3 regions of the Mesorhizobium sp. CCNWLY176 genome follow, and region 2 is predicted to be linked to each of the others. Evidence: predicted binding sites of a transcription regulator. Region 2 holds the regulator's gene; each other region holds the start of a gene.
The links. Region 2 encodes PhoB, which activates phosphate uptake and scavenging genes when phosphate is short. Its sites were predicted from a motif close to TGTCATNNANCTGTCAT; they were not measured.
Positions count from the first base shown of each region.

Region 1: WBQ96_RS17465 (PhoX family protein) is a predicted target of PhoB. The motif match lies at 6,970-6,986, and genes of this name have one in related genera.
Region 3: WBQ96_RS04020 (LTA synthase family protein) is a predicted target of PhoB. The motif match lies at 7,292-7,308, and genes of this name have one in related genera.

Region 1 is NZ_JBBBDZ010000010.1:78,248-86,288, forward strand. It holds gene dmeF (CDF family Co(II)/Ni(II) efflux transporter DmeF) at 1-434, opposite strand, end outside; gene WBQ96_RS17440 (metal-sensing transcriptional repressor) at 445-711, opposite strand; gene WBQ96_RS17445 (phosphatidylglycerol lysyltransferase domain-containing protein) at 936-1,976, opposite strand; gene WBQ96_RS17450 (flavin-containing monooxygenase) at 2,139-3,281, shown strand; gene WBQ96_RS17455 (SDR family oxidoreductase) at 3,502-4,206, opposite strand; gene WBQ96_RS17460 (hypothetical protein) at 4,419-4,757, shown strand; gene WBQ96_RS17465 (PhoX family protein) at 4,918-6,909, opposite strand; gene WBQ96_RS17470 (phosphatase PAP2 family protein) at 7,157-7,870, shown strand; gene WBQ96_RS17475 (helix-turn-helix domain-containing protein) at 7,958-8,041, shown strand, end outside.
Region 2 is NZ_JBBBDZ010000005.1:353,358-361,398, reverse strand. It holds gene WBQ96_RS11535 (sugar ABC transporter permease) at 1-1,060, opposite strand, end outside; gene xylF (D-xylose ABC transporter substrate-binding protein) at 1,254-2,297, opposite strand; gene WBQ96_RS11525 (ROK family protein) at 2,584-3,825, shown strand; gene phoB (phosphate regulon transcriptional regulator PhoB) at 3,829-4,518, opposite strand; gene phoU (phosphate signaling complex protein PhoU) at 4,641-5,348, opposite strand; gene pstB (phosphate ABC transporter ATP-binding protein PstB) at 5,382-6,206, opposite strand; gene pstA (phosphate ABC transporter permease PstA) at 6,221-7,537, opposite strand; gene pstC (phosphate ABC transporter permease subunit PstC) at 7,534-8,041, opposite strand, start outside.
Region 3 is NZ_JBBBDZ010000002.1:232,454-240,494, reverse strand. It holds gene WBQ96_RS04045 (cyclopropane-fatty-acyl-phospholipid synthase family protein) at 146-1,441, opposite strand; gene rplI (50S ribosomal protein L9) at 1,597-2,172, opposite strand; gene rpsR (30S ribosomal protein S18) at 2,385-2,633, opposite strand; gene rpsF (30S ribosomal protein S6) at 2,633-3,157, opposite strand; gene WBQ96_RS04025 (TadE/TadG family type IV pilus assembly protein) at 3,609-5,264, shown strand; gene WBQ96_RS04020 (LTA synthase family protein) at 5,333-7,180, opposite strand; gene fabD (ACP S-malonyltransferase) at 7,477-8,041, shown strand, end outside.

The DNA of each region.
Region 1 (8,041 bases), on a different contig from region 2:
CTGGCGATGTTGACGAGCAGGCCAAGGGCTGCCACCGTGATCGCCTCGTCGAAGCGGATGGGCACCGGCGCGGTCAGCCGCAGCGCGGACTCAAAGCCGATCATCAGCGCGACGACGGCCAGCACCACCGCACTCGTATAGCCGGCGAGTTCGCCCATCTTGCCGGTGCCGAAGGCGAAACGCTCGTCGCGGGCATGGCGGCGGGCATAGGCATAGGCGACGGCGGCAATGGTCAGCGCGCCGGCATGGGTCGCCATATGGAAACCGTCGGCCAACAGCGCCATCGAACCGAACAAATAGCCGGCAACGATCTCGCCGACCATCATCGCAGCCGTCAGCGCAATGACTGCAAAAGTCCGCCGGGCGTTACGGTCGTGAGCTTCGCCGAGGAAGACGTGCTCATGCTTGAAGCGTTCGATCGAGGCGGTGCTCATCGGCATATCCTCACAGATATTTGGTGATCTCGCGGAAGACCGACAGCTTGTCCTTCATCTCGGCGGGAAGCTCGGAATCGCCGGCGCCGAGATGATGGTCGATATGATCGATGATTAGGAGCTGCTTGGTCTTTTCCAGAGCCTTGATCACCGCCTGCATCTGCTGGGCGATGACGAGGCCGTCGCGGCCTTCGGCAACCATCTTCACGACAGTGGCAAGATGGCCTTCGGCGCGGCGCAGGCGCTTGTGGATTTCGGGATCGTTGACATGGCTCATGCCGTATCCATATCCCCCGGTAGGGGATATGGCAAGCATTGAGGGTAACTGCCTGCCGGCGCTAGGCTCGACCCAGGGCAATCTCAGTTGAAACACCCCCACCCCTAGCCCCTCCCCGCAAGGGGGAGGGGACGATGTCATCGCCGCACAGCAAAGTTCCCCTCCCCCTTGCGGGGAGGGGCTAGGGGTGGGGGTGGAGAAGAACGAAAAGCTGACTCTGACGCCTAGACCGCCTTGCAAAGCCGCAGCAGGCCGGTCATTTCCATGACGGAGCCTTTCCTGAAGGCGATGTAGGTCGGCTCTTCCTCGCCGTGGAAGCGGCGTTTGAAGGCGGCCTGGCCTTGCAGGTTGAAGATACGGCTGTTGACGCTCTTGGAATCGTAGGCGCGGGCGAACATCGTTCGCCAGAAGCCGCTTTCGGAAAAACCGCTGGCCTTGATGTCGGCGAGCGGCGAGAGGCCGAGGGTGACGATGCTGTGGCCTTCCCTACGGAAGCGGTCGACGGCGAATTTGGTCAGGCCGACTTCGGCGTGCGGCGTGGTGCCGACCAGCTTGCGCTTGAAGGAGGTGGTGTAGCCGATGATTTCGCCGTCGCGATGCAGCGGGTCGAAGTCCAGAAGCGCCACCGATTGCCCCTCGGGATCGACGAGCGTGAAGCGGCGCATGCCCTCGCCGGCAGCAGCGTCGAAGGGACGGTTGAGAAAGCGCATTTCCCAGCGCTTGACGATGCGCTCGGACAGCCATTCCGCCGACAGTTTCTTGACATGCTCAAGCGAGGCGACGCCGCCATCGTCCTCGATGATCGAATAGCCCTTCTTGAACAGCCAGCGTTCGGAATAGCGCACCGTTTCGTTGCGCGAGCCGGAAAAATCATGCCTGGCAAGGTCGAGCCTGGTGTCGATGCCCATGCGATTTACGCGGTAGCCAAGGCCGGAAAGCGTGCGGGCGGTGTCCTCGCCGATCTGGACGAACCAAGGCGTGCCGGCGGCCTCGACGAACCGCCGGATATAATCACCGCGCTCATCGGGTGCGGCCACCGGATCGCCCAGCGCAAAATGCCCGCCCATCTTGGAGGCAAAGGCGACATAGCCATTGTCGTCGCCGAAATAGGAAAGCCCGTTCTGGACCGCAGTGGAGTAGGCAAGCGAGAAATCGCCATGGCGGCGCAGCAGCTTCAGCCGATCTTCCAGCGCAAGATCGAGGGTCGGCACCCTGGCGGCCCTGCCCTCCATGAAAACGTCGAACCTGTTGCGCAGGGAGGGCATTCGTCAGTCCTTGATCGATAAGCGTAACAACGTGCCCCTACCGCATCTCAAACCCACATGCGAGCCGCTTGTTCCACCGCACTCTTGCTCAAATTGCGCGGCTGCGCCACAAGGCTTCCCGATTGCACCCGCCACGAGCACCAGATTTCCGGTGATTTAGGAATGACTGCAACAAAAATCGAGGACGTGATCGTAATCGGCTCCGGAGCCGCCGGGCTGGCTGCAGCACATGCGCTGGCCAGGGCCGGGCTTTCTCCGGTGATTCTGGAGCAGGAAGACCGAATCGGCGAGCCCTGGCGGCGACGTCACAAGAACCTGCGGCTCAACACGCACCGCGACCTGTCCCATCTTCCCGGCATAAGGTTTCCACGCGGCACGCCCGCCTTTCCCTCCCGGGTCGAGGTGATCGACCATCTGACGGCCTTCAACGAGCAGCAAAAGCTTGCCATAGAATTCGGCATTTCGGTCGAGGAGATTTTCCGCGACGGCGACGCCTGGGCGGTGAAGACCGACAAGGGTGTGCGCCATGCTCGCGACGTGGTGGTTGCCACCGGGCGCGACCGGAAACCATTCATCCCCTCGTGGCAGGGACTGGCGGATTACGACGGCAGGCTGATCCATTCGGCCGATTTCGGCGAGGCTTCCGACTACACCGGCAAGAGTGTGCTGGTGATCGGTGCCGGCAACTCCGGTTTCGACGCGCTCAACCATTTGATTCGCGCCGAGACTGGACCGCTATGGCTGTCGGCACGCAGTGGCCCGACCGTGCTGCCCAAGCGCATCGCCAGCGTCGCGGTGCACAAGGTCTCGCCCCTGACAGCGGCGCTGCCGGTGAAGCTGGCCGACATGGTGATTGCGGCGACGCAGCGGCTGGTGTTCGGCGACATGACCAGATACGGCCTGCCGAAAGCAGCGGCCGGCGGGGCGAGCCGGCTCGGCTCCGACTATACGGCGATAGCCGCCGACGACGGCGCCATGGCGGCGATCAAGAAAGGGCGCATAACGATCGTGCCCGGCGTGCGCGAATTCACGGCGGACGGCGTCGTGCTCGCAGACGGGCGGACGATCAACCCCGACGTGGTGATCGCCGCCACCGGCTATCGCACCGGGCTTGACGACATGGTCGGCAAGCTCGGCGTGCTCGACCGCAACGGCACCCCGCTGTTCAACGGCCCGCAGGCGGCTCCCGGCTGGCCGGGATTGTGGTTCACCGGCATGCGGCCGAGCCTGCTCGGCTGCTTCCGCAATGCGGTGGTGCAGGGCGAAGGGATTGCGAAGGCGGTTGTGAAGGCGCGGCAGCACTAAGGGCTCCCCTCTCCGTCTCGGCTTCGCCGAGCCACCTCTCCCCATTTCATGGGGCGAGGAACCCAAGCCTTGAAACGCCGCGGCCTTGCAGGACCTAGGTTCCTCGCCCCCGGAACGCGGGGGAGAGGTGGCGCGCGAAGCGCGACGGAGAGGGGGTATTCGCGATGACCTACTTAATCATCCGGTTCTTTCAGTCACAGACCAACGACCCCTGCCAATCTCACACCGACTTCGTTATCCCGCCATCAATCCGGATGTTCTGGCCGGTGATGTAGCTGGAGCGGTCGCTGGCCAGGAAGGCGATGAGCTCAGACACCTCCTCGACGCGGCCGTAGCGGCCCATGGGGATGCGCTCGCGCCGTTCGCCGGCTTCGGGGAGGCTGTCGATGAAGCCGGGCAGGACGTTGTTCATGCGGATGTTTTCCGCGGCGTATTTGTCTGCGAAGAGCTTGGTGAAGGAGGCAAGCCCGGCGCGGAATACGCCCGAAGTCGGGAACAGCGCTTCCGGCTCGAAGGCGGCGTAGGTCGAGATGTTGACGATGGAGCCGGACTTCTGCGCCTGCATCACCGGCGTGACCAGACGTGCGATGCGTACGGCATTCAGCAGATAGGTCTCCATGCCGAGATGCCAGTCCTCGTCGGTGATCTCAAGGATCGGCGCGCGCGGGCCGTGGCCGGCGCTGTTGACCACCGCGTCGATGCGGCCCCACTTCTCGACCGTTGCGTCGACCAGCCGCTTGAGGTCGTCGTTGGAACGGTTGGAGCCGGTGACGCCGATGCCGCCGAGCTTTTCGGCCAGCGCCTCGCCCTTGCCGGACGAGGAGAGAATCGCGACCTGAAAGCCGTCTTCGGCAAGCTTGCGCGCCGCATCCGCACCCATGCCGCTGCCGCCCGCCGTGACGATCGCCGTTTTCAGTTCCGACATTCTTTCTCTCCCTTTCGTGATCTGACCGCAGCCAGTGCATCGCCAAGAGGTATCGGTGCCGTCCTCGCAGGGCAAGACGCTGGTCCAACAGATGGCGGACGGCGCTGGCCCATGGCCGGGACGCGCCAGCATCTTGACGGCGTGCCGGCTTTGCCCGAGAGATCGCGAAAAGGGGCTGGATGCCATGCACGGCCCTGCCCGCGGAGAACAATTTGTCCCTATCCGGCTTCGCCCAACTCATCGCTTCGACGGTGATATTCCTGCTCGCTGCAACGGGCGCCAAATCCTGGGCGCTCGCACCGAGCATTCCCAAGCTGCTGCTGACGCTGGCGCTCTATTCGCTGGGCAATCTCATCATGCTGCGGCTGGTGCGCGAATTCGGCATGGCCTCGGCCTTCAGCCTGTCGGCCGTCATCCAGCTTGTCGCGGTCAATGTGATTGCGCTTGCGTTTTTCGGCGAGCGGTTGAGCCTTGTTCAGAGCGGCGGGATCGTGCTTGCGATCGTGGCTGTCGGGTTGATTACGCTCGGGCCTACGGCGAGCGGGCAGTAAAAATCTTAGAGGCAGGTGCTGCCCCTCACCCTTACCCTCTCCCCGTGAACAACGGGGAGAGGGAGGCGTCAGCGTTGCAGCTTCGTCCTTCTCCCCGTCACTATACGGGGAGAAGGTGCCGGCAGGCGGATGAGGGGCAGCTAGGCTTTAGTCGAGCCAATCAAACCGCGATCTTGCCGCCGCCCTGTTTGGTGATGGCGACGACGGCCGGGCGTACCGGCATGTCGTCCTTGAAGTCGGGCCAGCGGGTCGACAGGTCCTCGTAGTAGGAGGGGCGGCCAAAGCCTTCCCAGTCCTCGCCGCCATCGCCCGGATGCTGGACGGCGACGAACATCGACTGCATGTCGGGGGCGAGCAGCGGGCCGCACATTTCGGCACCCACCGGCACGCGGAAGAACAGCTTTGACGTTGCCCGCGCCTCGCCCTCGGTGTCGACCGCCCAGATGCCGTCGGTGCGGCCGGTGGCCTTGGGCGAATTGCCGTCGGTGGCGACCCAGAGGCGGCCATCGGCGTCGACGGCGCAGTTGTCGGGCATGCCGAACCAGCCATTGGCAGTGGTCGATGTGGAGAAGGATGCACCGACCTCGGCGACCGAAGGATCACCGCATTTCAGCAGCACTTCCCACTTGCCCTTGGTCGCGGCGAAGTCGCCGCCCTCTTCCACCAGTTCGATGAGATGGCCGAAGGCGTTTTCGGCGCGCGGGTTGGCGGCGTCGACCTGATCGGCCTTGCGCTTGGTGTTGTTGGTCAGCATGACATAGACCTTGCCGTTGACGGCATTGGGCTGAATGTCTTCCGGCCGGTCCATCTTGGTCGCGCCGAGCAGGTCGCCGGCGCGGCGGGTTTCGATCAGCACGTCAGCCTGGCTGGCAAAGCCGTTTTCGGCGGTCAACGGGCCCTGGCCGAACACGACCGGCAGCCATTCGAACGAACCGTCATCGGCGAACTTGGCCACGTAAAGCGTGCCTTCGTCGAGCAGGTCGAGATTGGCGGCGCGATCGTCCGGATTGAACTTGCCGGCGGTGACGAATTTGTAGACGTAGTCGAAGCGCTCGTCATCGCCGAGATAGAAGACGACCTGGCCGTCCTTGGCGACGATCGATTCGGCACCCTCGTGCTTGAAGCGGCCCATGGCGGTGCGCTTCTTCGGCACCGAGTTCGGGTCGTTGACGTCGACCTCGACGATCCAGCCAAAACGATTGGCTTCGTTCGGCTCCTTCGACACGTCGAAGCGATCGTAGAAATTGGCCCACTGATAGGTGCCTTCGGGAATGCCCATGCGCTTGTAGTTGGCGGCTTCCTTGTGGTCGGCCGGCAGCTCGCCGGCGAAATAGCCGTGGATGTTTTCTTCGGCCATGACATAGGTGCCCCATGGCGTGACGCCGCCGGCACAGTTGTTGACGGTGCCGAAGACTTTCGTACCGGCAGCGTCGGCATTGGTCTTGACGCGGTCGTGGCCGGCGACGGGGCCGGAAAGCCGCATTTCGGTGGTGGAGGTGATACGGCGGTTGAGCTTGCCGTCACGCACGACCTGCCACTTGCCGCCTTCCTTTTTGATCTCGACGATGGTGCCGCCATGGGCCGCCATTTCGATGTCGACGCGCTTCTGGTCGGCATCGGCAACCTTGATCTTGCCCTCGGCCACAGTGACGATGCCGGGGAACATCAGGTGCTCGTTGGTGTATTCGTGGTTGACGACGAGCAGGCCATGCTCGGACGAACCGTCGATCGGGATAAAGCCGACATAGTCATTGTTGTAGCCGAACTGCTTTGCCTGGGCTTCGGCCGACTGGTTCTTCGGGTCGAATTCCGGCGCGTCGGCAAACAGCGGATCGCCCCAGCGCAGCAGCACGTCGGCGTCATAGCCGGCGGCGACGTGATGCTTTTCGTCGATGCCGGCCTCGATCTCGTCGAAGTTGAAGGCGGAGCCGGAGGCTGCGCGCGCATTGTCGGCGGTGATCAGCGCCAGCGGGCTGACGGTGGCGGCGATGGCCGAAACGGCGAGCGAACCTTTCAGGAAACCGCGGCGCGAGAAGCGCGAGGCTATGATTTCGCCCATGGTCGGGTTTTCCGTCGGATTGTGGCCGGGGCCGTCATTCTCCTCGAGCTGGCTGGTGCGGAAAACGGCTTCCGGGGGAAAATGATCGTTCATCAGCGTGTCCTCTGGCTTGATCGGTGGCTTGGGGATGAAACCGACGGCTAAAGCGGCTGCGTAACAGGAAGATGACGCTATCGCGTCGTGTGCTCAAATAACAATGCGCACGGCCTCATCTGCTTGACGGACCATCGGAATTTCCGAAAACCGGGCATGAAAAAATTCGCGGCATTTGCGCCGGCCGGCTTGCCCGCTTATTGAAGGCACCGCATCTATTGTGCCGACGAAACAGCCTGGGGTTTTCATGCCGACATTTCTGGCAAATCTGCGCGGCAAGGTGGAGTTCACCGTGCTGCTTGCGGCGATCATCATCGCCGGCGGGCTGTGGGGCTTCGTCGAGCTGATGGAGGTAGCGCGCGACGCGGCCCCTCACGGCTTCGACACGCAGATCCTCCTGGCCTTCCGCACGCCGGGCGACCCAAGTACGCCGATCGGACCTTTCTGGATGGAGGATGTCATGCGCGACATCACCAGCCTCGGCGGCGGGGCCATTCTCGTGGCCATCGTCACCGTCACGATCATCTACCTCCTGATCACGCGCCGCATTGCGACGGCATTGTTCGTCTTCGTTGCGATCACCGGCGGCCAGGCGCTGAACGGCCTGCTGAAGCTTGGCATCGACCGCCCGCGCCCGGAACTGGTGTCGCATCTGGTCAATGTGCACACGCTGAGCTTTCCGAGCAGCCATGCGATGATGTCGGCGGTGACCTTCCTGACGCTAGGCACGCTGCTGGCGCGGCGGATGACCGGGCGCGCGACCAAGATCTATGTGCTGTTCGTCGCCGTCCTGCTGACTTTCCTGGTGGGGCTCAGCCGCATCTATCTCGGCGTTCACTGGCCTTCGGACGTGCTGGCCGGATGGTGCGCCGGGTCGGCCTGGGCGATGCTGTGCTGGCTGGTCGGGCGCTGGTTCCTGCGGCAAGGCACTCCGGAAGACGCGGCATCGGGACCTTCTTGATGGATTTACACTTCATATTCATGCTTGAAACATCATGATAACTGTACCATACATTCATATTGCGGACTCAGACGGGAGTTCTGACCAGTGATCACAGCTGCGCAAATGCGCGCCGCACGGGCGCTGGCCGGGATAGACCAGAAGACACTCGCCGAACGCGCCGGCGTTTCG
Region 2 (8,041 bases):
CGGTCGAGATCGCAGCACTGATGGCGGCAAGGAAGCCCATGACCATGAAGATCTTCATGGTCACCCAGCGCGTGTTGATGCCGGCGAGTTCGGCTGCTTCCGGGTTGCCGCCGATGGCGAAGACGTAGCGGCCAAAGCGCGTTCGCGTGGTGACGAAGGTCATGATGATGCCGGCGGCGATCGCCATCAGCACCGGAATGGCGATGCCATGGGCGATGAACAGCCCGCCTTCGGGAATGGTTATGTTGTTGGCCTCGGCATATTTCTTCACCGTGCCTGCCGGCCACGGATAGGAATTCGCGACCCAGACGGCTCCGAGGATGACGGCGCAAGTAACGGTGCCAAGGAACACTTCGGCCCAGACCGGCCGCAGCGGGAACTTGAAGCGCTTGCGCTGGCGGCGGCCCGAAAGCAGCATCAGGATGACGGCAACACACGCGACCAGCCCGATGACCCAGCTCCACGTCGCGCCGATCGCGCCCTCAGGGCCGCCGCCCATCAGGCGGAACGTCGCGTCCATGGGTGCGACCGTCTGGCCGCTGGTGACCCACCAGGCAGCACCGCGCCAGACGAGCAGGCCGCCGAGGGTAACGATGAAGGCCGGAATGCCGAGATAGGCGATGAGAAAGCCCTGGAAGGCGCCGATCACGACGCCGACGACAAGGCCGGCAGCAAGCGCGATCATCCAGATCGTGGGGTCGCCAAGCGAAAAGCCCATCACCCGCGGCAGGAACACCGTCTGGGTGACGCCCATGATCATGGCGACGAAGCCGAGCAGCGAGCCGACGGAGAGGTCGATGTTGCGCGTAACGATGACCAGCACCATGCCGGTGGCCATGACCGCGACCGACGAGGACTGCACCGAGAGGTTCCACAGATTGCGGGGCGTGAGAAACAGCCCGTTCGACAGGATATGGAAGCCGATCCAGATAACCAGAAGCGCGCCGACCATGCCGAGCATGCGGGTGTCGATTTCGGTGGCCTTGAGAAACCGGGCGACAGCGCCGAGTTCGGATGCTCGAGCCCGATCCGCAGATTCGCTCGTTGTCACGTCCGTCATGACTTCCTCCCGCCGGCCTTCACGGTCTTTCGCCGATAGCCGGGCTTCATCCTAGCGCATGCCCCTGAAAACCGGAACGATTTCCCGACCGAGATCACGCGTCGTTTCAAAACGGTAGGCCTTCTTGCAAAAGCCCTTAAGAAAACGCCGCGGTTCTCTTCAAACCGCGGCGTCGCTATTCAAGCCGATTGGCTTAGTTGCAGGCCGGAACCGACCCTGCCTTCACGCCCTGGCAGACGACGTCCTTGGAAACCCAGCCGGCGTCGATGACGACGTTCAGATTGTCCTTGGTGACTGCAACCGGCTTCAGGAACACCGAGGTCATCTCGACCTTGTTCGGGCCGCCGTCGAACTTCACGGCGTTCGCGATCTTGTCCATCGCGGTGCCGTCGGCGAGCTGCGAGGCGATTTCTGCCGCAGTCTTGCCGAGTTCGCGGGAGTCCTTCCAGACCGAAACGGTCTGGGTGCCGAGCGCGATGCGGTTGAGTGCTGCATGGTCCGCATCCTGTCCCGAAACCGGGACCGAGCCTGCCAGGCCCTGCGCGTCGAGAGCGGCAATCGCGCCGCCGGCAGTGCCGTCATTGGCAGCAACGACTGCATCGACCTTGTTGTCATTGGCGGTCAGGAACTGCTCCATGTTCTTCTGCGCGTTGGCGGGCAGCCAGCCATCGGTATAGGCCTCGCCGACATTCTTGATCTTGCCGCTATCGATCGCGTCCTTGAGCACTTCCATCGCACCCGCGAACAGGAAGTCGGCGTTCGGATCGGAGCCCGAGCCCTTGATGAAGACGTAGTTGCCTTCCGGCTTGACGTCGAAGACGCCCTTGGCCTGCATGCGCCCGACTTCCTTGTTGTCGAAGGTCAGGTAGAAGGCGTCCTTGTTTTCGATCAGGCGGTCATAGCCGACGACCGGAATGCCTTCGGCAACGGCCTTTTCGACGGCCGGTCCGATGGCGCTCGAATCCTGTGCCAGGATGATGAGCGCGTTGGCGCCCTGGCTGATCAGGCTTTCGACGTCGGTGAGCTGCTTGGCAGCCGACGACTGCGCGTCGGCGGAGATGTACTTGTCGCCGGATGCTTCGAGAGCAGCCTTGATCGCCGCTTCGTCGGTCTTCCAGCGCTCTTCCTGGAAATTCGACCAGGACACGCCGACGATCTTGTCCTTCGCATGCGCGACAGCGCCCAGCGACATGGACAGCGCAACACCCGCCAGCATGGCGGTTGCAAACTTCTTCATGATTTCCTCCCTGGCGCCAAGACAGCGCAACGATACTTTGGCCTTCGGGCCTACCCAGAAGCTCTTTTTTTCGAGCCTCGAAAAAAAGAATGACGCATGCGCAGAGTTCTGTCAATATCCTTGTGCCGCTGTTGACGGGCCTGCCCTGTGAAGGGATGGTTCACGATGGTTGCAAAGGCTAGGATCCCTTGTCCGAACAGCCTTCGGAAGGATCACGGTCCAACAACAAGGCAGGGGCCGTTCCGCTTCAGCGGAATGAACAGGCTCCCGGGAGGAATACGAAAACATGTCGGTCGCGATCCGTCACGACGATCTGCGCAAGCGCAACCGCGCCATGGTCATTGCCGCCGTGCGCCAGGCGCAACAGCCGTCGCGTACCGAGATCGCCGGTTCGACCGGGCTCAGCCACTCGACCATCTCCGCAATCTCGTCGGACCTTATCGCCGAGGGGATTCTGCTGGAAGCCAAGGGGCCGGAAGCGTCGTCACAAAAGCGCGGGCGGCCACAGGTGGCGCTGGAACTGAATCCCGATGCCGCCGAAATCGTCACCGTCGTCCTTTCCCTGAACTTCCTTTCGGTCGCGATCGTCGACTATTCCGGCAAGGTCGTGTCCGAAGAAGAACGCAGGCTCGAAACGCTGACCATGTCGCGCGACGGCTTGATCGGCGAATGCGTGGCCATGGTGCGCCGGCAGATCGCGCTGCGTAAATCGGCCGGCCGGCGGGTGATGCGCATCGGCATGGCCGTGCAGGGCATCACCGATTCCACGTCCCGCGCGATGCTGTGGACGCCGATCACAGCGCATACCCACATCGCTTTCGCCGACATCATCGAGGAAGCAACCGGCATTCCCGTGACCGTCGAGAACGACTGCAACATGATTGCGGTGGCGCTGAGATGGCGCAAGCCCGAGCGCTACCACAATGACTTCATCGCCGTGCTGCTTTCGCACGGCATCGGCATGGGCATGGTGCTGAAGGGCGAGCTCTTCACCGGCACGCAATCCTCCGGTGGCGAGTTCGGCCATATGATCCATCGGCCCGATGGCGCGCTCTGCCGCTGCGGCCGGCGCGGCTGCGTCGAAGCCTATGCCGGCAACTATGCCATCTGGCGCAAGGCAAAACAGGCAAGCGAAGACGATGCGCCGCTCGCCGACATCAGCGATGGCGACATGCGCATGCTGGCAGATAGCGCACGCGCGAGCGACGGCCCCGAGCGCGAAGCGTTCCGCAAGGCTGGCGAAGCGATCGGCTTCGGCCTTGGCAGCCTGTTCGCGCTGATCGATCCCGCTCCGGTCGCCGTCGTCGGCATTGGCGCCACCGCTTTCGACCTGATCGAGCCGGCGCTGCGCGAAGCGATCGACAGGACCGCCGGCGGCCAGCACAACAAGGCGATCTCCTTCGACACCGAGCCGAACGAGCTTCCGCTTATCCGCGAAGGCTGCACCATGCAGGCGCTGACCTTCGTCGATCAGGAAATTTTTGCACCGGGCGCAAGCCCGGCAGCAGCGGGCAGGAACGTAGCCTGAAAATCAGTCCTCGCGGATCGCGTAGCCAGAGCCGCGGATGGTGCGGATGACGTCGGGCATTCGGCCTGTATTGACGGCCTTGCGCAGCCGGCCGACATGCACGTCCACGGTGCGCTCGTCGATATAGATCGTCTCGCCCCAGACATTGTCGAGAAGCTGGCTGCGCGAGAAGACGCGGCCGGGATGGCGCATCATGAATTCGAGCAGGCGGAATTCCGTCGGCCCGAGCTTGATCTCGCTCTTCTTGCGATAGACGCGGTGCGCCTCGCGGTCGAGCACGATATCGCCGACCTTGAGCACGCTGGAAAGCACTTCCGGCTTGGCGCGGCGCAGCAGTGCGCGCACCCGCGCCATGAATTCCGGCGTCGAGAACGGCTTGACCAGATAGTCGTCGGCGCCGGTGGAAAGGCCACGCACGCGGTCGCTTTCCTCGCCACGCGCCGTCAGCATGATGATCGGCAGGCGTTCGGTTTCGGGACGCATTCTCAGCCGGCGGCAAAGTTCGATGCCGGAAACCGCCGGCAGCATCCAGTCGAGCACCAGAAGATCGGGCACGTTTTCCTGAAGCCTGATTTCGGCCTCGTCGCCGCGCGGCACGATCTCGACCTGATAGCCTTCCGATTCGAGATTATAGCGAAGCAGCACGCCCAGCGGCTCTTCGTCTTCCACCACCATGACTTTGGGTGCGATCATCAATTTGCCGTCCTGTTAACGCGATCCGGTTCGAGCCCCCTCGCCTTTCGCATGGTGTCCGGCGGGTTTCGCACCGCCGGTGGAGCAAGCTTACCCTTTTAAATCTCCGCTATCGACACGCCTCAGGCGGCGGGTGCGGTCATCGACGTCTCGTCCTGCTTCGGCCGATTGAGCGGAAGCTGCTTTCCGGTCATCACATAATAGGCGTTTTCGGCAATGTTGGTGACATGGTCGCCGATGCGCTCCAGATTCTTGGCGCAGAACAGAAGGTGCGTGCAAGCGGTAATGTTGCGCGGGTCTTCCATCATGTAGGTCAGGAGCTCGCGGAACACGGCGGTGTATTTGACGTCGATCTTCTCGTCAGCGGCGCGCAGCGCCTGCAGTTCGTCAGGCCGGCGCGACACATAGTGGTCGACCACTTCCCGAACCTGATCCAGCACCATGCCCGACATCGCCTCGATCGAATGGGCAAGGTCGCGCGGCGTGGCGCTCTGGCCGACTGCGCTGACGCGCTTGGCGATGTTCTTGGCGAGATCGCCGATCCGCTCCAGATCACCGGCCATGCGGATGGCGCCGACAACCGCGCGCAGGTCCTGCGCCATCGGCTGGCGCTTGGCGATCAACGTGATCGCGCGCTCGTCCAGCTCGCGCTGGCGCGCATCCATGATGGCGTCGTCAGAAACGACGCGCTGGCCGAGCGCATTGTCGGACTGAACCAGCGCCTGGATCGAAGCGCTGACCATCGCGCCGGCCAGGTCGCCCATGTCCCGGATGAGACGGTCGATATGTCCCAGATCTTCATCGAAAGAGGTGACGGTATGTTCGCCCATGATGCTGTCCTTGCAATCCGCGTCGTGTTCGCGTCAGCCGAAGCGGCCGGTGATGTAGTCCTGGGTTCGCTTGTCGTCGGGGTTGGTGAACATCTTGTCGGTCGCACCCTCCTCGACGAGATAGCCGAGATGGAACATCGCCGTGCGCTGCGAAACGCGCGCTGCCTGCTGCATCGAGTGAGTGACGATGACGATCGTGTAGTTCTGGCGCAGTTCGTCGATCAGTTCCTCGACCCTTGCGGTGGCGATCGGATCAAGCGCAGAGCACGGCTCGTCCATCAGGATCACCTCGGGCGACACCGCGATGGCGCGCGCGATGCACAGGCGCTGCTGCTGGCCGCCGGAAAGCCCGGTGCCGGGTTCGAGCAGGCGGTCCTTGACCTCGTTGAACAGGCCGGCCTTCTTCAGGCTGGTCTCGACGACATGATCCATATCGGACTTCTTCTTGGCCAGCCCATGGATGCGCGGCCCGTAGGCGACGTTCTCGTAGATCGACTTCGGGAACGGGTTCGGCTTCTGGAAGACCATGCCGACGCGGGCGCGCAGTTCGACCACGTCGATGTTCTTGTCGTAGATGTCTTCATTGTCGAGCGTGATCTTGCCGGTCACCCGCGCGCTGTCGATCGTGTCGTTCATGCGGTTGAGGCAGCGCAGGAAGGTCGACTTGCCGCAGCCCGAAGGGCCGATCAGCGCCGTCACCTGGTTTTCGCGCACGTCGAGATCGACATCGAACAGCGCCTGCTTCTCGCCGTAAAACACGCCGACCTTGTTGCCGCGCATCTTGATGATTTCGTTGGGTGTGCCGCTCATTTTATCGCTCACTGCGCTTTCGAGTGCTTTCTCGGTCATGATGTTCATAACATGGTCCTTTTCTACCAGCGCCGTTCGAAGCGGCGGCGCAGCACGATCGCGGTGATGTTCATCGCCATCAGGAAGATGAGCAGGATAATGATGGCGCCCGACATGCGCTCGACGAAGGCGCGCTCGGCCTCGTTTGCCCACATATAGATCTGCACCGGCAAGGCCGTCGCCGGCTCAAAGGGCGTTGTCGGATAATTGGCAACGAAGGCGACCATGCCGATCAAGAGCAGTGGTGCCGTCTCGCCCAGTGCACGCGCCAGGCCTATGATGGTGCCGGTCAGGATGCCGGGGGCAGCCAGCGGCAATATGTGCTGGAACACCATCTGCATCTTGGATGCCCCGAGACCCAACGCTGCCGAACGGATCGACGGCGGCACGGCGGCAAGGGCTGCGCGGGTGGCGATGATGATCGTCGGAAGCGTCATCAGGGTCAGAACGAGACCGCCGACGAAAGCGGCCGAACGCGGCAGGCCGAGGAAGTTGATGAACACCGACAGGCCGAGCAGGCCGAAGACAATCGATGGCACGGCGGCGAGATTGTTGATGTTGACCTCGATCAGGTCGGTCAGACGGCCCTTCTTGGCGAATTCCTCGAGATAGATCGAGGCTGCGACGCCGATCGGCAAAGCAAGCAGAAGCACGATCACCATCATGTAAAAGGAACCGATGATCGCCACGCCCATGCCCGAGGTCTCAGGACGGCTGGAAGCGCCGAAGGTGAACAGGCCCTTGTTGAAACGCTCGGCCATCGAACCGTCGGCCGTGAGTTGCTTCATCCAGATGACCTGCTGGTCGGAAACCTTGCGCCGCGCCTCATCGACGTTGAGATCGATCTGGCCCTTGAAGGCCGAGTCGAGATTGGCGGCGGCTAGGATGTCGACGTTGCGGGTCGTGCCGATGACCGATGGATCGGCCGCAACCACGTCACGCAGCTGCGTGCGGGCGCCGTCCGACAGGAAGCCCTTGAGCTTGCGGATCGTCACCTTGTCATCCGGGTTGATCCCCAGCTTGGCGACCAGCGCGTTCTCGGCAAGCTTCGGATAGTTTGCCGAAATCAGCACGCTCGGATCGGTGGCGCGCTTGTTGTCCGGATCGAGGATCTTCTCGTCGAAATTGATCGGCAGCGACACCGTCGTCTGCCAGAACGCCGTGTAGCCCTTGGAGACGATCGAAAACAGCATGATCGCCAGGAAGATGAGGCCGACAGAGATCGCCAGCATGCCGTAGATGCGGAAGCGGCGTTCGGCGGCGTAGCGGCGCTTCAGCCCGATATCGCGGCGCGGACGGGGGACGGCGCCGGCAACTGTGTCCATGGAAATGTCGGTCATTCGTACTGTTCCCGGTACTTGCGCACGATGTAGAGGGCGAAGATGTTCATGATCAGCGTCAGGAAGAAGAGCGTGATGCCGAGCGCGAAGGCGACGAGCGTCTGCGGCGAGTTGAACTCGAGGTCGCCGGTGAGCTGATTGACGATCTTGACGGTGATGGTGGTCATCGCTTCGAACGGGTTGAGCGTCAGGTTGGCGGCCACGCCCGCGGCAAGCACCACGATCATCGTTTCGCCGATGGCGCGCGAGGCGGTGAGCAGGATGGCGCCGACGATGCCCGGCAGCGCGGCAGGCAGGATGACCTTGCGGATCGTCTCCGAACGCGTAGCACCGAGGCCGAGCGAGCCGTCACGCATGGCCCTCGGCACCGCGGTGATGATGTCGTCGGAAAGCGAAGACACGACCGGGATGAGCATGACGCCCATGACGAGACCGGCCGTCAGAATGCTCTGCGCCTGGATGAAGGAGGTGCCGCCGGCAAGGGCTGCACTGAGGTCGCGCAGG
Region 3 (8,041 bases), on a different contig from region 2:
GTAAGGACGGGGAGAGGGGGCGTTAACGTTGGAGCTTCCCCCGTCACTATACGGGGGTCCGAAGGACGGGCGAGACCCGTGGCTCGCCCCGGTCGGTGCCGGCAGACGGATGAGGGGCGGCGCGAACCCTGGAAGGAAAGCGCGATTACTCGCCCGCTTCGGGAATCCGCCGCGATCTCAGCGGCTTCTTCACGGTCTCGGCTTCCGGCTGGTGTGCAGCCTCGTGCATGGCGATCGCTTTCTCGCACTTGCCGATATAGTCGCGCGTCAGGGGCACGATGTCGTTGCGGCGGGTGAGCTGGATCTGGAACACCATGAGGTCCTGCCAGCGGAACGCGGCTTCCGAGCCGGCGAGATAGAACTCCCACATGCGGCAGAAGCGCTCGTCGTAGATTTCCTTGGCCCGCTCGCGGTTGGCCATGAAGCGTTCGCGCCAGTTCTTCAGCGTGTCGGCATAGTGCAGGCGCAAGACTTCGACGTCCGAGACCATCAGGCCCGACTTCTCTATATGCGGCAGCACTTCCGACAACGCGGGGATGTAGCCGCCGGGGAAGATGTGCTTGCGGATGAAAGCGTTGGTGGCCGAGGGCGGCCCGCTGCGGCCGATCGAATGCAGCACCATGACGCCGTCGGGCTTCAGCAGCGTGGCGACCTTGTCGAAGAAGGTGCGGTAGTGGTTGACGCCGACGTGCTCGAACATGCCGACCGAAACGATGCGGTCGAAACGCTCGGTCAGGTGGCGGTAGTCGCGAAGCTCGAAATGGACGTGGTTTTCCAGCCCTTCTTCATGCGCGCGCTCGGTGGCGACCGCATGCTGCTCGGTCGACAGCGTGACGCCGAGAACGTCCGCATCGAAGGTGCGGGCGAGATAAAGGCCGAGACCGCCCCAGCCGGAACCGATATCGAGCACGTTCTGGCCGGGCTTGATGCGCAGCTTGGCAGCGATATGCCTTTTCTTGGCGAGCTGGGCTTCCTCCAGCGTCATGTCTGGCCGCTCGAAATAGGCGCAGGAATATTGCATGTCGTCGTCGAGGAAGAGCTTGTAGAGCTCGCCCGAGAGGTCGTAGTGGCGTTGCACGTTGCGCCTGGAGCGGCCGGCCGTGTTCAACTGGTAGAATCGGCGGAAGGCATGGCGCAGGCCCTCGACGGCCTTCGTCCATGATGCCTCGATGCCGCCCGGACCCATATTCTGGAAAGCCACGCGCAACACGCCGAGAATGTCGCCTTCGACGACGTCCAGCTCGCCTTCCATGAAGGCTTCCGGCAGTGCCAGCATAGGGTCGAAGGCGATGGCGCGCTCGGCATGGCGCGTGTTGATGACGACATGGACGGGCTCGCCAGTGCCGTCGCCGAAAGTGTGGGTGGAGCCGTTCGGTCCGGTGACGGTGAGGTTACCGGTGCGAACGAGACGTTCAATTACACGTTGAAGCAGAATGTTCATGCCAAGGCACCCAATGCTGATTTCAATATGGGGTCGACATCATTCTGCGTCAAAGAGCCACGGCTGAAAATGTTCCAGCTTGTACAAAAAAGCCCGGGTTTTCACCCGGGCTTTGGTCCAGTTCACGAATGAACAATCCGCTTTTTAAAGCGTGATCAGGCTTCCTCGCCTTCTTCTTCGTTCGGGTCGAAGAAGTTGTCGGGGCGGGCGTTCTCGTTGATGTCGTCGCCGTAGATGGCTTCGGCCGAATCCAGCTTCTCGCCGGCTGCCTGGCGCTCGGCTTCGTCAGCCGTGCGGGCGATGTTCAGCGTGATGGTGACTTCGACTTCCGGATGCAGCGCAATCGCCACATTGGTCAGGCCGATGGTCTTGATCGGCTGGTTGAGCTCGACCTGGTTGCGGTTGACCGAGAAGCCTTCGGCGGTGACGATGTCGGAGATGTCGCGGGTCGAGACCGAACCGTAGAGCTGGCCGGTTTCGCCGGCCGAACGCACGACGGTGAAGGTCTTACCGTCGAGGCGGTCTGCGATTTCCTGGGCTTCGGACTTGCGCTCGAGGTTGCGGGCTTCGAGCTGGGCGCGCTGGCCTTCGAACTTGTTCTTGTTGGTTTCGTTGGCGCGAAGCGCCTTGCCCTGCGGCAGCAGGAAGTTACGGGCAAAGCCGTCCTTGACCTTGACGGTGTCGCCCATCTGGCCGAGGCGGGAAATACGTTCGAGAAGAATGACTTGCATGGTTCTGATCCTTGTTCGGTTTCGGCTTTCGCCGGAAATGATCGGAACAGGTCAGGACGCAGAGAGGGCGTTGCCGCCGGTGTCGCTGTCCTGCCTGTCGCGGCAGTTAGAGATCGTTACCGATCCCAACTCGGGATTTTACGCAGCTCCTGATCCGCGCCCGTCGCGGAGGAGAGTGTGATGGGCGGCAAACCGCCCACCACGGAAAGCTATTACTTCACCACGTAGGGCAGCAGGCCGAGGAAACGGGCGCGCTTGATCGCCTTGGCGAGTTCGCGCTGCTTCTTCTGGCTGACGGCGGTGATGCGCGACGGCACGATCTTGCCGCGCTCGGAAATGTAGCGCTGCAGCAGACGCACGTCCTTGTAATCGATCTTCGGAGCGTTGGCGCCGGAGAACGGGCAGGTCTTGCGGCGGCGATGGAACGGGCGCCGGGTCGGGATCTGATTGATGTCGACCATTATTCTGCAGCTCCTGCCTCATCGCGCGGCCGGCGCGGAGCGCCGTCACGGTCACCAAAATTGCGCGGGCCACGATCGCCACCGCCATCGCGGTCGCCGAAGCTGCGCGGACCACGATCGCCGCGGTCACGGTCGCCGAAGCTGCGGTTCGGGCGGTCGCCACGATCGCCGAAGCCGCGGTCGCCACGCTCGGAGCGCTCTTCGCGCTTCTGCATCATGGCGGAGACGCCTTCTTCATGAGCCTCGACCTTGACGGTCAGGAAGCGCAGGACGTCTTCGGAAAGACCCATCTGGCGCTCCATCTCGTTGAGAGCGGCCGACGGGCAGGTGAGATCCATAAGCGTGTAATACGCCTTGCGGTTCTTCTTGACGCGGTAGGTGAGGGACTTCAGTCCCCAGTTCTCGACCCGGCCAACGGACCCGCCATGCGAGGAGATGACACCCTTGTAGTGTTCCACAAGCGCGTCGACCTGCTGCTGCGAGAGGTCTTGCCGGGCAAGAAACACATGTTCGTATAGAGCCATTGTTCTTTGCCTTTCTTCGTTTCCCTGTCCGGTTCCCGGCGGCTAAAGCCTCTGCAACTTCTCTTTGACCTGCAAGAGCAGGGAAGAAAGGAGCATGACGAGACGGTCGAGAGCGGAGACACGGGAGGCGGAAGCACTTTTTGCTTCACACGGCGGCTCTTCTTGCGAAAAACCTCCGGCCCTCCGTTCAGCCCCCAGCTGGGACCGGCAGATTGCGGGCGTCTATACAGCATTCTGGCCGGAAGGCAAGGGCGGGAGCCGATCGCCGCTTTGGCGCCGGCTTCAGGTCGGAGGCGTCGGACGCAGAAAATTGCTGGTGCTGCGCCAACGCATCCTTAACCACCGCGTGAAATTGCGGGCAAGGGTACCCCGGAAATCAACGATCTCTTCACCCTGTTCACCCAGAAATCACGGTAATTGGCCAATTTGGGCGATCCGGGGGTACACTTTTATGCTCGTCACGCGGTTCTGGCGCTCGACCAGCGGCAACTTCGCCATGATGTTCGCCGTGTCGCTGCCCGTCATGCTAACCGGCGTCGGCTTTGCGCTCGACGTCTCCAACCTGATGTCGGCCAAATCCAGCCTGCAGAACGCGCTCGATTCGGCCGTGCTCGCCGCTTCCCGGCTGGCCGACAAGTCGACATCGCGCGACGATCTTTTCGACGGTTATTTCAAGGCCAACACAAACGGCCAGGGCAGCCTCGTCAACCCGTCTGCTCATCTGACGGTGGAGCAGGGCGTCAACTACATCAAGACCACTGCGACGGCCACGGCGGAGGTCGCCCTTAATTTCAGCTTCGTCTTCGGCAAGAGCGGGCATCTCTCAGTCAAGGCCAGCGCCTATGAATCGACAGCAAAGCTGGAAGTGGCGATGGTGCTCGACAACACCGGTTCCATGGGCGACGCCAATATGAAGGCACTGCGCGACGGCGCGACGCAACTCGTCAACATTCTCAAGCAAGCCAAGACGGAAAAGCCGGAACGCGAAATCCGCGTGGCGCTGGTGCCGTTCGTGACGGCGGTGAACATCAACGGCGTCGGCTTCAAGGACGAGTGGATCGACAAGCGGACAATTGTTCCGAAGGACGACAAAAGCACCAACGGAAACAATTTTGCCACCTACGCTGACGGTAGGCGCTATGGTCACTGGGATCTTTTCGTCAACAAGCTGAAGGTGGAATGGAAAGGCTGCGTGGAAGCCCGCACTTCGAAGTTCAACGCGGATGGCACTCCAAACCTGACCACTGACGCGTTAAATCTGGACGACACGCCGCCGGCCAAGCTCGTCTATACCGCGGCCGATCAAACGGGTAACGTAAAACCCGAGACTGTGTTCGTGCCCTATTTCGCGCCTGACGAACCCGGCGCTGCAAAAGCTTCCCCCAACAGCGCCACTGCGTTCAACAACAGCTACCTCAGCGACGGCAATAAAGCGGCGACGAAGGTTCTGCAAAAAACGCAGCAAATGGCTGTGGCCAAATACTCCAACGTCAGCATCAGGAATACTGCGGTGATCAACACGGCAGCTCCGGCAACAACCGGACCGAACTATGCCTGTCCGACCCCGATCGCGCCGCTGACCACCGATCTGGAGAGCCTCAAGACCGACATCAGCAAGATGGTATACTGGTATGGCTCGGGAACGAACGTATCCGAGGGGCTAGCGTGGGGTTATCGCGTCCTGTCGCCGGGCGAGCCCTACGACCAGGGTGACGCTTTCAATTCGGACCAGACGTCCAAGGTCGTGGTTGTGTTCACTGATGGCGAGAACAACGTTTTCGGCGCATCGAGCGAACTGGCCAATCAGTCCGACTACGGCGCTTACGGATATTTCGACACCTACCGCATGGGCACGAGCAGCTCGACCAGGGCCACTGCCTTGACCAACGTCAACACCTGGACGGACGCCATGTGCACGCGCCTGAAGAACCAGGGCGTCAAGGTGTTCACCGTCGTTCTGGGTGCCGACACGGCTGCAAACCGCAAGCTCTACAGCGGCTGTGCCTCGACGCCGGCGAACTACTATCCAACCAAGGATGCGACCCAGCTCAAGGCCGCCTTCGACAACATCGCCTATGCGATTACGGACCTTTACGTTACCAACTGACGGTTTTTCTTTACGCAACTCCGGACGGAAAACCGCAGCGCACTTTCCTGGAATCGCCGTCGTCAGTCTCAGGTAGCCGGCACCGGCTTGCCCGTCGTTTCGGGGAAGAACTCCGGTGCGGCGTGTCGCTTGCCGAACATCATGTCGTATTGCAGCAGGCGATAGTCGCGGATCTCGGGATCGATCTCCTTGGCGCGCGACCAGTCCGGCAGGGCTTCGTCGTTCGGCGTCACCAGCATGTTGCGGTCGACAACGCGGAAATGCTCGCGCACGCCGCCGAGGAAGCCGGTGTAGTAGGGGTGGCTGATGCCGGCCGTTTTCAGCACATGCAGCGGCAGGAAGGCCGGACTTATCGAGCCGATGTTTTCCGCCGGCCCGGTGCGGTTCGACCAGATGACCAGCGGCGTCTCATGCTGCAGGCTCATCTCGGGCAGCGGCGCCTTGCGCGGTGCGACCTGGTCTTTCATGAACCCGGTTTCGATATAGACCGGCCCCAGCGGCGGCAGGTGGTCGCCGAAGAAGGCGATGACGGTCGGACGCTCGCGGTTCTTCGCCCATTCGATCAGCCGCGCGAGGCCCTTGTCGCCGTCGGAAGCACCTTCGGCATAGCTCAACACCGAATCGCGCGCCGTCTGGCTGACATTGCCCGAGACGGTGTGGCTGGTGTCCCAATAGCGGTTCGGCTCATAGGGGCCGTGATTCTGCAGCGTGACGGTGAAGATGAAGAACGGATCGCGCGTGGCATCGGCCTGGCGAATGATCTCCTCGGTCAATGCCTTGTCGGACACCAGCGGCCCGCGTGAAGCGAGCGGCGGCAGATTGTCGGCCGACAGGAAGGTGTCGAAACCGAACGCCTGATAGACGGGCGTGCGGTTCCAGAACCAGCCGCCGAAAGGATGGATCGCCTTGGTGGCGTAGCCTTCGCTCTTCAGGAAGGTGGCGAGCGAGGGAATCGGGCTGCGCACATATTGCTGATAGGGAATGCTGCCATAAGGCAGGAAGGCGTTGGAAAAGCCCGTCAGCGCCTCGAACTCGACATTGGCGGTCATGCCGCCGAACTCCGGCGAGAAGATATGGCCGGATTCGAGCGAGCGCACATTGGCGATGGGGTCCGGCGTGATCTCAAGGCCCGGCAGCCGGGTCGGATCCCAGAAGGATTCGTTCATCACGATGATGATGTCGGGCTTTTCAGCGGGCAGCACCGGGGCATCGGCCTCGGGCCGCGTGATTGCGGCGATGGCCTTGTCCGAATAGCCCGCCGGGGCCAGCACCTTTGCCATCGGCACGTTGAGCGCGAAGGCGATGGCGAAGCCGTTGCTGTTATAATTCTCCTTCTGGTCCCACATAATCGGGATGATCTGGAGACGGTCACGCGCCCAGGAGAAGGTCGCGTAGTCCATGATAGAGCCGAAGAACACCAGGGCCGGCAGCGCCAGGCCGAGGCGTGTGATGCGCGCGCGCCATGACAGTGCCGGTATGCGGCGGCGCCAGAACTTCCAGGCATAGACCAGCATGGCAATCGCCGCGATCGCCCCGACTGCCATGAAAACCGCCGACATCGGGCGCTGCCGCACCAGAAGCGGCGTCAATTCGACAATCTGGCGGGCATAGAGAAAGTCGGTCGGGTAAAGTGGATCGCCGAGATAGAGCGATTTCTGATGGCCTATGAAGGCCAGGAGCAGCGCCAGCGGCGCCACCAGCAGCAAAGCGTGATGCGCGCGCCCAAGCAGGGCGTCGAGAAACACCAGCACCAGCGCAAAGATCACGACGGTTGTCCAACCCGGCCGGAACGGCTGCTGGAAAAACAGCAATGTCTGCTCAAGCGAGCCGCGAACGATCAGTTCGACGGAAAATACCAGAAGTGCCGATATTATGACGGTAAGCGCCAGGGTTCGGGCAAGATGGAGCGCCTGCACGCGGCGTTTTGCACGGCCGCGGGCACTCTCACATACCGTATTCCCTTGTGCCACAGTAAGCCGATTGGACAACTCACGAACCTCGAACGCGAAACTAAACCGTCATCTCACTGTCATCGAACCGTCACAAAATCTAGCGTCTGTGTTCAAAATGGGAAGACCGCCGGTAAATTACTGTTGCGGATTTTCATGGAACGGCAGGTAGATAGCAGCCGCGCTTCATGATCTGTGGCCTTGACTCCGCCGGCTTTCCTGCGCCACAGGGCCTTTCCGACAAACAAATCCGGGAGCGGGACATGGCCGTTGCATTCACCTTTCCAGGCCAGGGCAGCCAGGCCGTGGGCATGGGCAAGGATCTGGCGGATGCCTTTCCGGAGGCTCGCGCGGTGTTCGACGAGGTCGATGACGCGCTGGGCCAGAAGCTTTCGCAGATCATGTGGGAAGGCCCCGAAGAGACGCTGACGCTGACCGCAAACGCGCAACCGGCGCTGATGGCGGTGTCGATGGCCGCGATCCGGGCGCTGGAAGCGCGCGGATTCTCGCTGAAAGACAAGGTCGCCTACGTCGCCGGCCACTCGCTTGGCGAATATTCGGCGCTTGCCGCTGCCGGCACCTTCTCGATTGGCGATGCTGCCCGGCTGCTGCGCATTCGCGGCAATGCCATGCAGGCCGCCGTGCCGGTAGGCGAGGGGGCGATGGCGGCAATCATCGGACTTGAGCAGGCCGACGTGGAAGCCGCCTGCGCGGAAGCGGCGCAAAATTCGGTCTGCCAGATCGCCAACGACAATGGCGGCGGACAGCTGGTGATTTCGGGCGCCAAGGCCGCCGTCGAACTGGCGGCAAAGCTGTGCACCGAAAAGG